DNA from 2 places in the Paenibacillus sp. CR_12 genome. Region 1 is predicted to be linked to the other one. Evidence: riboswitches for the same ligand, from Rfam matches in the RefSeq annotation. Region 1 holds a riboswitch; the other holds the start of a gene.
The links. A riboswitch is a leader RNA that binds a small molecule or an ion and turns the genes downstream of it on or off. The one in region 1 is predicted to bind cyclic di-AMP.

Region 2: it holds a riboswitch for cyclic di-AMP, as region 1 does, so the genes downstream of both, RB297_RS20265 (hypothetical protein) here and RB297_RS22590 (APC family permease) in region 1, are expected to answer to the same signal.

The regions. Positions count from the first base shown of each region.
Region 1 covers NZ_JAVFHO010000006.1:211,910-219,263, forward strand. Annotated here, with positions in the region: gene RB297_RS22585 (molybdopterin-containing oxidoreductase family protein) at 1-1,483, opposite strand, end outside; cyclic di-AMP (ydaO/yuaA leader) riboswitch at 1,969-2,164, shown strand; gene RB297_RS22590 (APC family permease) at 2,331-4,157, shown strand; gene RB297_RS22595 (formate/nitrite transporter family protein) at 4,298-5,158, opposite strand; gene RB297_RS22600 (MFS transporter) at 5,621-6,868, opposite strand; gene RB297_RS22605 (TetR/AcrR family transcriptional regulator) at 6,980-7,354, opposite strand, start outside.
Region 2 covers NZ_JAVFHO010000005.1:323,735-331,088, forward strand. Annotated here, with positions in the region: gene kdpC (potassium-transporting ATPase subunit KdpC) at 1-94, opposite strand, end outside; gene kdpB (potassium-transporting ATPase subunit KdpB) at 175-2,208, opposite strand; gene kdpA (potassium-transporting ATPase subunit KdpA) at 2,231-3,910, opposite strand; gene RB297_RS20260 (potassium-transporting ATPase subunit F) at 3,940-4,014, opposite strand; gene RB297_RS20265 (hypothetical protein) at 4,167-4,577, opposite strand; cyclic di-AMP (ydaO/yuaA leader) riboswitch at 4,707-4,875, opposite strand; cyclic di-AMP (ydaO/yuaA leader) riboswitch at 5,415-5,587, shown strand; gene RB297_RS20270 (hypothetical protein) at 5,723-6,187, shown strand; gene RB297_RS20275 (proline dehydrogenase family protein) at 6,337-7,257, opposite strand.

The DNA of each region.
Region 1 (7,354 bases):
GCGCTCTTGCGATCATCTCTTCCTCGGTCTCATGAAAAGCCGGTTCCTGGAATCCCATAGCCCGTCCCAGCATGGAGAACAGCTCTACGTTGCCCTTGCTCTCCCCAAGTGCCGGAATGACCGGCTCCTGCAGCTGAACGTACTGATGCCAGTAGGAAGCGTACAGGTCCGTATTCTCGAACGAGGAGGTTGCCGGGAGCACGATATCGGCATACTTGGCCGTATCCGTCATAAACAGGTCATGCACAACCGTAAACAGATCTTCCCGTGCAAACCCTTCCCTGACCCGCTCGGTATCGGGAGCCACAACCAGCGGATTGCTGCAATAGACGAAGAGCGACTTAATCGGCTGTTCGGTCATGGCAAGCGCTTCGCCGATCCGGTTCATGTTAATGGTGCGCGCTTCGGGATTCGGCCGGAGATCGGGACGCTCAAGCGCGTCGCTATCCATGCTGTTGTAACCGCCGTTCGACTTGGCGGCCCCTCCGCCCCGCTTCAGCCATTGTCCGGTCAAAGCGGGAAGCGCGGCAATGCTGCGCACCGTCAAGCCGCCGTTGTCGTGATGCTGAAGACCGTTGCCGATATGGATGTAGGAGGTATCGGCCCGGCCGTAGAGCTCGGCCAATTTCTCGATATCCTCGATCGAGATGCCGGTAATGGAAGAAACGTGCTCCGGCGTGTATTCTTTGGCGTGCTCGCGCAAGGCTTCATGACCAATCGTATACTTGCGGAGGAATTCCTCATTTACCATGCCGTCACGGAACATGATGTGCATGAGGCCGACGGCCAGCGCCGCATCCGTGCCTGGATACAGCGGAATGAACCAGTCCGCCCATTGCCCCGTCTGGTTCTTGTGGACATCGATCACAACGACCTTGGCACCGGCTTTGCGCGCTTTCTCTGCAATCACCATCTGGTGCATATTGGTGCTGACGATGTTGCCGCCCCAGACGAGGATGACGTCGGCTCGTACGGTGTCCTCCGGAACGGTTCCCCCATTAAACCCCATCACGGATTTCCAGCCCTCATTGCCCGCGGAATTGCAGATCGACTGCTTCAGGCGGCTGGCACCCAGCCTGTTGAAGAACCTGCGGTCCATGCCGTCGACGCTCAATATCCCCATATTGCCGTAGAAGCTGTAGGGCAGGATGCTCTCGGAGCCGTGTTCCTCGATCAAGCCCTTATAGCGTCCGGCTATCTCCTGAATGGCTTCGTCCCAGCTGATCCGCTCGAAGGCGCCCTCTCCCTTGGGACCTACTCTTCGCAGCGGATAGAGCACGCGTTCCGGATGGTACACCCGGTGTGCCATATTACGGACTTTATTGCAGATGGCTCCCTGCGTAATCGGATGCTCCGGATTACCGGTCACCTTGACGATTTTTCCGTTCTCTTTATGCAGCAGCAGGCCGCATGTATCGGGACAATCCAACGGACATACCGCCGGAAATACGCCGTTTTCCTGATGAATCATCGCTTGAGTCATTTCGTGCTTCCCCCTTTTGCTCGGCTGCATCATATCCCATTATCTTAAAAGAAAATCGGGGTTCCAGTAAAGTCATACATTTTTTTCTAATCAGGTGATTCACTTTTCTTCCCCCCGGGTATATTCCTATCAAGAGCAAAGAAGAGGAACCCAGACCCTTTCTCTTCCTTGCCGAATCATGGACCACTCCCAAAAAAATTCGCCATGCCAGTGTCTCCTCCCCCGAGACCGGCATGGCGAATTTGTTTATATGGCATCCTCCCAGTGACCGATGTTCCCCGCGACTAACCTTCCATATTATAGAAACTCGTGATTTTCGCAGAAAACATGCAAAATAAAAAGCCTGTCAAAGCCACGTCATTATGTAAGCGCTTATCTGTCATTTTTTATAAATAATTTTGTTCGAATGCTCGTTGGAGGATGTTTTACAAACGATTGGAGCAGGCGTAATATACTATTCAGCTTCGAAAACATTCTTCATATTCACATGACATTCGCTTAATTTCCTTGATGGAAAGCGGGGGAACCAACCGTATGGAAGGATACCTATAGGATCCTTCAACCATACTAAGGGGTGAATCCTGATTCCATCGCGTACGTACGCCGCGATGGAATCAGGTAGGGCGACTCTCACCGCCCGAATCCGACAGCTAACCTCGTCAGCGTTGATCGGGAGGGTTGTGAACTTGTGATCAAACACAGGGTTCTACCCTGTGTTTTTTGTTTGCCAAAAATCAGCATAGGAAGGGTGACCGCTCCTATGTCCAGCATATAAAAAACACCGATAGAAGTCCGTTCAGGGAGCTTCTACCATGAACTTAATCTTAAGCGGCGGTGAAAAACAACCATGTTATCCTCAATCAAGCGCTTCCTCATCGGAAGACCGCTTAAATCGACGGAATTAGGCGAACAAAAGCTGAATAAAACCAAGGCGCTGGCCATCCTGTCATCCGATGCGCTATCGTCCGTGGCCTATGGCCCGGAACAAATCCTCATTGTGTTGATGACCGTCGGGGCAGCTGCCTATTGGTATTCCATACCGATTGCCGTCGGCGTCCTGGTCTTGTTGCTGGCACTTATCCTGTCGTACAGACAAATTATTTTCTCCTATCCGCACGGCGGCGGCGCATATGTCGTGTCCAAACGGAATTTGGGCATGTACCCGGGGCTGGTTGCCGGCGGTTCCTTGCTCGTGGACTATATCCTGACGGTTGCGGTCAGCGTGTCGGCCGGGACGGATGCGATCACGTCGGCTTTTCCGGAATTGCATGCCTATAATCTGCCGATTTCCATCGTGTTCGTTCTATGCTTGACCGTATTGAATTTAAGAGGGGTTACGGAGTCGGCCTCCATACTGGCTTATCCGGTTTACCTGTTCGTGCTTGCGTTATTCATCCTGATCGGGGTAGGGATATTCAACATTGCCACAGGCCATGCGTCTCCGGAGCTTCATACGCCGATCGGCACGCCCGTAGCCGGGCTGAGCTTGTTTCTGCTCCTGCGCGCATTTGCCTCGGGCAGCTCCGCCCTGACCGGCGTGGAGGCGATTTCCAATGCCATTCCGAATTTCAAAGACCCGGCCCCGAATAACGCGGCCAAAACTCTGGTGGCGATGGGGTCGCTGCTGGCCCTGTTATTTTCGGGCATCGTTTTCCTGGCTTATTACTATGGGGTCAGTCCCAGCGAACAAGTCACGGTCGTTTCCCAAATTGCCGAGCACACCTTCGGGCGAAATGCGCTTTATTACTTCATACAAGGGACAACGGCCTTAATTCTGATCCTTGCCGCCAACACGGGGTATTCCGCTTTTCCCCTGCTTGCCGTCAATCTGGCGAAGGATAAGTTCATTCCTAGAATGTTCACCGTCCGCGGCGACCGTCTGGGATACTCGAACGGAATCATTATTCTTGGATTTTTCTCCATTCTGCTGCTGCTGGCTTTTGAAGGCAAAACCGAGCATCTGATTCCGCTCTATGCCGTCGGCGTGTTTATCCCGTTTACCCTCTCCCAGACGGGGATGATGGTGAAATGGATTCGCGAAAAGCCCGAAGGCTGGATCGTCAAACTGATCATTAACACCACCGGCGCATGCATCAGCTTTATCGTGACCATGATCTTCTTCTTTACGAAATTCGCCCAGGTGTGGACCGTGCTGATATTCCTGCCGCTGATCATCTGGATTTTCACCCGGATCCGCAAGCATTACGAGGCGGTAGCGGACCAGCTCCGGATTACGACCTGCGAGCCGGTTAAGCCGATTGAGGGGAATGTCATCATCCTGCCTGTGGCAGGAATCACGCATGTGGTGGAGAACTCGCTGAATTACGCCAAATCGCTGGGAGCGGGCCAAATCATCGCGGTGTACGTGCCGTTCGAGCGGGAGGAGGAAGTCGCCTTCCAGGAAAAATGGAAAAAGTGGCAGCCGGACATCCGGCTGGTAACGCTGCACTCGCCTTATCGGAGCATCATTCAGCCGCTGACGAAATTCATCGATACCGTGCAGCGCAAGGCCAGCGAATCCGACTATCAGGTTACCGTCGTCATTCCGCAGTTCATCCCAAAGAAGGGCTGGCATAATTTCCTGCACAATCAATCCAGCCTGCTCATCCGGGCACATCTCCTGTATCGGAGAGACGTGATCATCACGACGGTTCCCTACCATTTAAAAAAATAGCGGGCTTGTTCCCTGCTTGATTCATTACTGGGGACAGCCTCGCCCATCACGACAAAAAGCTGCGATCAACCGCTGCCTTTCATCAAGGACGGTTGAACGCAGCTTTTTCTTTAAGCCAGACGCTCGCCAGGCTTCCGGCATTAGGAAACATTCTGCGCCGAATGAACCTGTTGAGGAGCGCCGGCCGATGGCACATGCGTCTGCTCGCCGCGCGGAGCGGCTGCGGCCTGTTTCTCCTGCTTTAAATAAACGGTTCCGTATGTCGCTCCCACAAATAACGCGCCGCCAACGAAATTGCCCAGCCATACCGGAATGAAGTTCATCAGATACTCGCCCCAGCTGTAATAGCCTTCAAAAATCGCGGCCGGGATGAGAAACATGTTGGCCACCACGTGCTGAAACCCGATGGCGACAAACGCCATGGTCGGAAACCAGATCCCGAGAATTTTGCCGCTCATCTGATCCGATCCGTAGGACAGCCATACGGCGAGGGCTACGAGCCAGTTGCACCCGATGCCCGACAGGAAGGCTTGCAGGAAGCTGTCGTCCAGCTTATGCCCGGCCATATCCACCAGTTTCTCCAGGTAAACGCCGCTGCCTGTCAGACCGGTCACATGGCCGAAGAAGTAAGCGACGAATAACGCTCCCAACATATTGCTGACCGTGACAAGCGCTAAATTTCGCATCATCTCCTTCGTGGAAACTCTCCTCTTGAATCTGGCCAAGGACACGGCCATCATGTTGCCCGTCAGCAGCTCCCCGCCTGCAAGCAGGACAAGAATCAATCCCACGGGGAATACCGCCGCGCCTATAAAACCGGCAATCCCTCCCCATTCCGGAGACGCTCCGGCAATCACGCGTATGTCAAGCAAAAAGCCGAGCGCAATAAATGCCCCCGCAAGGAATCCTAATATCATCACGTTTATGGCGGAGTTATGCGCTTTTTTCACCCCGTTCTCCACGGTAATCTCCGCAATGCGCTCAGGTTTATGGTAAGCCATGGTCACTCCCTCATTTCTTCCGCATCCGCCTTGTCTACCTATCCGAATGCAGCTCATGATATTCGTGTTATCGTTACCAACATTGTAACGCAGCTTCTTTGGCAAGAACGTGAATTATATCACGATCGCGTCCGTCAGGGACGGACAGATGCAGATGTGATGTTCCGTATGCCTTGATCTGCTGACCACGCTGCAGCGAATAACATGGATCGGATTCGGTGTGGCCATTTAAGCGATATATGGATATAGGCACAGCACCCTGTCCATGGGTGGAGCTTCGGATCAGCTTTAGCGGGGAGACTGCCTTTCGCTTCCTTCGAGGAATCGCATATGCCGAAAAAGCGGTGCACGGGTTTCTCCCCGGCACCGCTCTTTTGGATTGTCTTTACCAGTACGAAGCCCGTTCGTGTTGGATACCATTCTGCCAGATTCGGCTTAAATGTATAGATTTTTACTCACCCGCTAGGCTTTGGCCGCAGTCTCTACCCTGACAGGCGCCTCCGTTTCCTGCACCGGCACCTTGGCGATCGGCAGCTTCATGCTGATGAATGACGACAGCAGGAAGAGCGCGCCTGCCGTAAAATACACCACGACAATGGAGGTTACCGACATATACCAGCCCGTCAGCCCGGAGCCGATGAGCAGCATGCCGGTAAATATCGGCGTCATCACGCCGTTCAGCCGGCCAATGAATTTCTCTTCCACCTGCTGCATCATCACCGCCATCAGGACCGTCTGGGCCATGGCCATCAGCACCCCGGTGACGAAGCGCATCGAGCCGGTCAGGATCGGCCACTGGGACAGCACCTCGACAAAGGTCGAGAGTCCAAGGAAGGCCAGCCCCGCGAACAGCAAGTAGGAACCTTTCACTTTGCCTGCAATCACCGCTGCGATCACACCGCCGATCAACATGCCCAAGCCCTCAAGCGCGGTGAACCACTGGACGCTGGACATCTCCAGCTGAAGACGCTCGGTGATGACGAAGATGTCGAGCGGCTGTACGAGTCCGCTGCCCAGCGCCAACAAAACGTAGACTACCAGCAGCACCTTCAACAGCCGGCTGGAACCGATGTAGGCGAAGCCTGCCTTCATGTCCTTCACGAACGAACCGGCTGATACCGAGTCCTTGGAAGGTTCGTCCACGGTGGAAGGCAGAAAGGCCAACACGATCGCCGAAGCGCCGAACAGAATCAGCAAGCTGATTAAAGAGGCCTGCAATCCAAATGCTTGATAAATCGTCGTGCCTACCATAGGTCCCAAAATGATAAACAGCGACATCGAGGTCTGGGATAACGCCGTGGCCGCGGGCACATGCTCATCCGGCAAACACCGCTTGATGATCTTCATGGACGATGGCTGCGAGAATTGCGATACGACGGCCGAGACCAGCGTCATCGCAAACACGGCCTGCCAATATCCCGCATACACAACAAACAAAATAAGCAGAATGGATATGAAGCTTAAAATATCCCCCCATATCATCGTTCGCTTGGGACGCCAACGGTCAGCCAGTACGCCGCCAACCATGGAAATCACGAAGATCGGCGCGTATTCAATCACGGTCAGCAGCGATACGGCGACCGGGTCATGGTTGCTCTGCTCCATAATAAAGAACAACAGCGCCATATTGCGGATCCAGATCCCGATATTTTGCATAAAATCAGATACCATCAACAGCACGAACGCGCGGTTGCCAAACAAATGCTTCATACTCCATCCCCCTGTTAAAACCGACTATTCGGTTTATTTATAATTGCGAAAACGCCCTTTCCTGTTAGCTAAGAAAAGCGTTTTCGATAAATCCTCCTACCGCACCGTACGCTATGAACCTTCACCCGATAACACACCGTTCAAAAAGTACATCACGCTCTTGCGGTACAGCTGCCTTAATTCCTCCTGGGACCGTTCGAAGTACGAAACCGACAACCCGTCCAGCAGCGATCCGAAAATAACGGCTATTTCGTCGATATCCTCTGCCGCTATGCGTCCCTCGTCCGCTCCCTCTGCCAGAATTTCGCGGTAGAGCATACGCGGACCTTGCAGAATCGCCAGCATTTCGCCCACAATCGTCTTATTTTCCGGCTGGTTGATATAGAATTCCTCCGCGATTTTGGTGAGCGGATTCTGGAAGTCGTCAACCATGTGATCGGCGATCCCGTACAGCTTCTCCTCAAAGCTGGCGTAACCGGCTTTTTT
Region 2 (7,354 bases), on a different contig from region 1:
CAAGACTTGTTCTCAGGGCCATGCCCAGCGAGACACGGGCCGCGCCCACCCCAGCGAGAGGGGCCGGCGATGATTTCTGCAATGGCTTATTCATGGTTCCTCGATCCCTTCTTTCATATTTTCCTCAAATAGCAGCCTCCGGGATATCTCGATAGGACGGCTGCTGTTTCCGGCCTAAATCCAGAGATGCACGATCATATCGATCAGCTTAATCCCGATGAACGGCACGATCACGCCGCCTAATCCGTAGACCAGCACATTGCGCTGCAGCAGCTTCGACGAGCTCATCGGCTTATAGGCCACACCCTTCATCGCAAGCGGAATCAGCAGCGGAATGATAATGGCATTAAAGATCAGCGCCGACAGAATCGCCGACATGGGAGAACCCAGTCCCATGACGTTCAGAACGTTCATGCTAGGAATAGCAGCCGCGAACATCGCCGGAATGATGGCAAAATATTTGGCGACGTCGTTCGCGACGCTGAAGGTGGTCAGCGCGCCGCGCGTCATCAGCAGCTGCTTGCCGATGGCAACCACCTCGATAATCTTCGACGGATCCGAATCCAGATCCACCATATTGGCCGCTTCCTTGGCTGCGGTGGTACCGCTGTTCATCGCCAGCCCGACATCGGCCTGGGCCAGCGCCGGGGCATCGTTCGTCCCGTCCCCGGTCATCGCCACCAGCTTGCCTTCGGCTTGTTCTCGGCGGATGACGGCAATCTTATCCTCGGGCTTGCTCTCCGCGATGAAATCATCGACGCCCGCTTCACGGGCAATCGTCGCCGCGGTGAGCGGGTTGTCGCCCGTGCACATAATCGTCTTGATGCCCATCCGGCGCAGCTGGTCAAACCGTTCCTTCATGCCCGGCTTCACGGTATCCTTCAAGTAGATCAAACCAAAGATGCGGTTATCCACGGCGACCGCAAGCGGGGTTCCCCCCTCTGTGGCGATGGCGTCGCTATTTGGCGACAAATCCGAAGGGATGGGGCCTCCTTGCGACTGCACCCACGCCTTGACGGCATCCACAGCGCCCTTGCGGACTTTCCGGCCATCCCTCAGGTTCATGCCGCTCATCCGGGTCTCCGCCTTAAATCCGATGAATTCCGCCCCATCCGCCATGCCCTCATCCACTGCGAAACCTTCCTTCCTCAGCAGCTCCAACACCGACCGTCCTTCCGGCGTCTCATCCTGCAGCGAGCTCACCGCGGCCCACTGGGACACCGATGCCAGCGACTCGCCGCCGACGGGAATCAACCGGCTGGCCATCCGGTTACCAAACGTAATGGTACCCGTCTTATCCAGAATCATCGTGTTGATGTCACCGGCGGCCTCAACCGCTTTGCCGGACATCGCCAGCACGTTGAACTGCGTTACCCGGTCCATGCCGGCAATCCCGATCGCTGACAGCAACCCCCCGATCGTGGTCGGGATCAGACATACCAGCAGCGAGATCAGCACCGGAACGGTCAACTCGATGCCAAGATACTTCGCGATCGGTGCCAGCGTCACAACCACGATCAGGAAGATCAGCGTTAAGACGATCAACAGCGTATTCAGCGCAATTTCGTTTGGCGTCTTCTGCCGGGAGGCCCCTTCGACCAGCGAGATCATCCGGTCGATAAACGATTCCCCCGGATCGCTTGTAATCCGGATGCGGATCGTATCGCTGACAACCCGGGTCCCCCCCGTGACCGAGCTGAAATCGCCGCCGGCTTCTTTAATGACGGGGGCGGATTCCCCGGTAATCGCCGATTCGTCAACGGATGCAAGGCCCGCAATCACTTCCCCGTCCCCGGGAATCATCTCGCCCTGCGCGACCATCACGATATCTCCTTTGCGCAGAGCCGTGGACGACACGGATTGTACCCCGCCGTTCTCCATCACTTTGCGAGCCGTCATTTCCTGCTTCGACTGCTTAAGGGAATCGGCCTGCGCCTTGCCGCGCCCTTCGGCAAGCGCCTCTGCGAAGTTTGCGAACAGCAGCGTGAACAGCAGGATGACGAACACGGTCAGGTTAAATCCGATACTGCCCTCGGTACCGAAATAGGACGGAAATATCGTCATAAGCAGCACAACCAGAGTCCCGGCCTCCACGACAAACATGACCGGATTTCTCATCATCAGGACGGGATTCAGCTTCGTGAAGCTGTCCTTCAGCGCCTGACGGACCATCTCTTGGGACATCGCTTTTTTTCTCGTATTATTCATGGTAATAGGCCACCTTTTCTATTTAACGAATCGTCAGATGCTCGGCAATCGGTCCCAGCACCAGCACAGGCAGGAAGGTCAAGGCACCGATGATCAGGACCACCGCGATGAGAATGCCGGCAAAAAGCTTATTATCTGTCCGGAACGTTCCGAGCGTCTCGGGAACCCACTGCTTCCGCATCAGAGAGCCGCCCACCGCCAGCAGGGCAATCATCGAAATATAGCGCCCGATCAGCATGACCAGTCCGGTGCTGATGTTCCAGAACGGCGTGTTATCCGCAAGGCCCTCAAACCCGGAGCCGTTATTGGCAGCGGATGACGTGTATTCGTAAAGCACCTGCGAGATGCCGTGAAAGCCCGAATGGGCAATGCCCGCCTGTCCCGCATCCGTCATGAGCGCGAGCGCCGTCGGAGCAAGGATGATCAATGGGTGTACCAGAATGACAATCGCGATCAGCTTCATCTCCCGGGCCTCGATTTTTCTGCCGAGAAATTCGGGGGTACGGCCAACCATAAGACCGGCCAGGAACACCGCCAGGATCGCGTACATGAGCATGTTCATCAGCCCGACGCCTTTTCCGCCAAAAACGGAATTCAGCATCATCAGGGACAACGGCGAAATCCCGCCGAGCGGCGTGAGCGTATCATGCATGTTGTTGACCGACCCGGTCGTGGCCGCAGTTGTCACCGTCGTAAACAGGGAGGATTGGGCGATCCCGAACCGGACCTCCTTGCCCTCCATGCTGCCTTGCGAGGCGTCGATGCCCAGCTGGTTTAATGCCGGGTTGCCGTTGGTTTCCGCGGCATAGTTCAAGGACAGGAAGCCGATAAACAAGGTCATCATTACCGAGAATATGATCCAGCCCTGCTTACGGCTCTTCGCGAACAAACCAAATGTGTAAGGAAGCGCCGCCCCGAGACTCCACATGGACAGAATCTCGATCACATTGGTCAGCGGGGACGGGTTCTCGAACGGATGCGCCGAGTTGGCCCCCATAAAACCGCCCCCATTGGTGCCCAGATGCTTGATCGATTCGAGCGCAGCCACCGGACCCACCGCTATTTGCTGCTCGCTTCCTTCCAGCGTCGTGACGCTGAGCGTAGGCTTCAGGGTCTGCGGCACCTGCAGCGCCACCAGCACCATCGCAATGATGAAAGCAGCCGGAATGAATACCCGGGTATGCGCCTTAACGAAGTCCTCAAAAAAGTTGCCGACGGTCGTGCCCTTGCTGGTCACCGCCCGGATAAAAGCAATCGCCACGCACAGCCCGGTCGCCGCGGACGTAAACATCATCATCGTAATGACGGCCATCTGGGCCAGATAAGACAATCCCGACTCCCCGCTGTAATGCTGAAGATTCGTATTGGTCATGAAGCTGATCATCGTATTGAACGACAAGATCGGTTCCATATGGCCGATGCCGTTCGGGTTCAGCGGCAGCACCTTCTGCAGCCGCAGAATCAAGTAGCCCGCCGCAACCAGCACGATATTCGTTAACACAAAGCTGACGGCATATCCTTTCCATGTCATCCCCTTGCGTTCTTTCAAGCCGATCAGAGCAAAGATCGGTTTCTCCGCCCAGGAGAACCATCTGTCCGTTCCATTGCTTTCATAACGAAACACCTGATATAGATAAGTTCCCAGCGGCTTGACCAGCAGCACTAGAACGAGTATAACGATGGCAATTTGTAAAATGCCCATGACGATGCCTTCCTCCTTCAGCCGTTTCCCTAGAATTTTTCAGGGTGAATCAGCGCATAAATCAAATAGAGAAAAATAAAAATCGTGAATATCAACATGATCATCACGGCTGATCAGCCTCCGGTTCCGAAACCACGCGCCCGCACCAGGACATAAACAGCATGAGCAGTCCGTAGGTTCCTCCCAAAATGAGCACCATAACTAAATCCTGCATGAATGTAACCTCCCCTAACTCTTGTGGCGTCAGTCCAAACGCTTAGCTCATAACGGATGCCATCAGAAAGGACACCTGATGATGATTCGTATGAAGCACCACATCGGCACCCAGCCCTTTGTATATCAAGCGCGGATTGCCGGAATGGGTGATCACGTAAATCGACTCCGAGGTCCATGTCCGGCAGATCCGCAAGTAGCGGCAGCACAGATTCAAGCTGCTTTCGAACAGAAACACCTTGCTGACGGGAAACTCGGGAATGATCCAGGTCTGCTCGTCTCTTGTATCAATCAAAATGATGGGTTTGCAGCCCAGTTCTCGCAGCCTCTGCTGCTCAGCCCGGTTGTTGGCTATAGCCGCAAACGGAACACGTTTGTGAATCAGCTGGCGGACGAATTCCTCCCCGGCCTTGTTCGGCGCGGATACCAGGATGAATTCCTGTGGTTTCTCCATCTTCGTTTCTCCTACTAAGGTCAGAAAGAGAAGGCAACAACAAAGAAGCCTGCGGAAAGAGAAGAACTCTTCCCGCAGGCTTCTTACAGGACACGGTGAAATACACCGTGGCCCAAGTCCACGACAATCGTTGCCTCTCTCGATACGCTTACGAGGTTAGCTGACGGATTCGGGCGTGAGAGTCGCCCTACCCATAGACCGTTATCTTGTCTACAGGATTCACCCCAGAGAGATCAGGTTCATCTCCCGACTGGTTCCCCCGTACCTTTTCCATTCAAGGACTCAGCGAAAATTAATAACGAGTAGCATGTTATTCTATTAGCCATTGACTTGTCATCCAGACTGGGCATAACAGCACAGCAACAGGAGGTTCACGCGGTGAGAGTCGCCTCTACCTTCAAATCTCAGCAAGGCCCATGGTGCCTTCGCCATCGATCCATAAAGGCTTAGGGGCAGCTCTCACACTGCCTTTAGACCTTCATGAAACGGCTGCCCGTATGCCTTGGTCGTTGATGACCGTCAATTCATAGTTCGTATCATACGTCCGGCCCCGCAGGATGTAAATGTGAGCAAAAACACATCTAGCGTTATGTCGAACAGGAACCAAGCAGTATTTCGTCTTTATCTTCCGAATACTGCTCTATACTATGTATTTCTCTTGTTTTCTCTTATTTATCGCAATCCAACGAGATACCGAGATTTTGCCACGATAATAGATGACACGGCCGATTGTACGCGTTTTCTTTTACCGTTTTCATCACATTTCGGAATCTATTCGTCCCATACGGTCATTTACTTTTCGTTTCCTCCGGCGTATGATTCATCCATCTATCCGAAACACGTGATACGCCGAGCTCCCGACAGACCGGGAGACGGGGGAACCAAAGTCACCAGTCTTCGATTGGTGAATGGGGTGAATCCGCTGCGCCTAGGATCGAAGGGCCCAGCGGTAGGGTGCTCTCAGTCCGAATCCGTCAGCTAACCTCGTAGGCGCGTTGTTGAGAGAGAATACCATCCAAGCTTTGGCATAGCGGCCGCTGAATTGGGGCTCTAACCATAAATAGGCCTGGAGAGCGGGGTTTCTCTGCTCACCAGGCCTATTTGCCGTGCATATAACATTCTTATAAAGGAGCGTAGATCAAATCATGACGAAACTCATCGAGGCAGCGCTTACACCCGTCATCGAAACCGCAGTGCCTGCATTAGGTGAAGAGACTATCGGCCATATGGAGATATTTCGTTTCGACCGAGGCTCGGCCGAACGCTTTATCCCATGGAGCGATCATGGCTGGAACTGCGGCTTGTTCAAAGTCAGCTGCAAAGACGCGGCAGGATATGTCGAATATGCCCTGCCAAGCACGAGAGAATTTTCGGACCTGGTCCGCTGGGCATCCGTCTTCTCAAGGCTGAGAGGCATGTCCGTGACTGAGGCCATTCGCTATGCCCGAAAGCAGCAGCAGTGGGGACCCGCACGGATGCAACTTGCTGTATCGGCCCTCGCCGATCTGGAGATCAACCTGCATCGGCACATCACCCGAGAGCGGTTAGGCGGACTGCCGCTGGAGCGCTCCTTCCTTATGAATTGCTCGGAGGCGTATTATCATTTCTAGGGGCAGCAGCTACAGAGAGCCACTGTCCCCGTTTCCTTTGGATTGGGCACTTCTAAGCAGCCTGATGTTTTTTGAAACCATGAAGAACCCCGTCAAAAAGCCACTTATTTCACCAGGCATTTTGACGGGGTTCTGCAATCGGATCCCGCTCACTTGAACATATTTTTGAGCACCATCATCAGGTTGGCCGGCTTCTCTGCCAACCTCCGGGTGAAATACGGGTACCACATCGTTCCATAGGGCAAATAACACCGGATACGGTAGCCGTCCTGCGCAAGCGCTGCTTGATCGTTCATCCGCAGTCCATACAGCATCTGAAATTCATAGTCCTGTTTGTCTATGCGGCTCTGCTCGGCAAATACCTTCACCCAGTCGATGATGTTGTCATCATGCGAGGCAATCGCGACGTAGGCTCCTTGGTCGAAATGCATTTTGACCAATTTCTTGTAGTTGTCAATGACCTCCCGCTTCTGCTGAAAGGCGATGGTTCCCGGCTCTTTGTACGCGCCCTTTACCAGCCGCAGATTAACGCCGGCCCTTAACAGATTCTTCACGTCCTCCTCCGTACGGAACAAGTAGGCCTGCATCACGGTCCCCACATTGGTCAGCCCCTCCTTATGAAGGCGGAGCGTCATATCGATGGTTGCCTGGGTATACGGCGAATCCTCCATGTCCAGGCGAACGAAGTTGCTGTGCTCTTTAGCCTTTCTTACCACCGACCTGATGTTTTCGTAAGCCTTCTCGGGGTTCAGGGCCATGCCCATTTGCGTCGGTTTCAAGGATACGTTCGATTGCACTTCGCGCCTCGCAATCCCTTCCACCAGCTTCAAATATTCCTCCCGGTACCCGGCCGCTTCATCCAGCGTCGTAATGCCCTCCCCTAAATGATCCAGCGTAACGAGAATGCCTTTCGCGTTCAGCCTCTCGATTTCGTCCAGCGCCTCATCCAAGGTATCGCCGGCAATGAATCGGCCAGCCAATTTCCGACCGTACTTGATAGACAGCCATTTCACGAGTTTATTGCCGGACACCGTCAGGATCACTTTACGGTACAGCTCGGTTCCGTCCATGCGCGCGCCCCCTTTGCAAGGTAAACCAAAATGCACTCTATCTAACTCATATGCAAAAATCATGACGGCATGCAGGAAGACATACATATTTAAATAG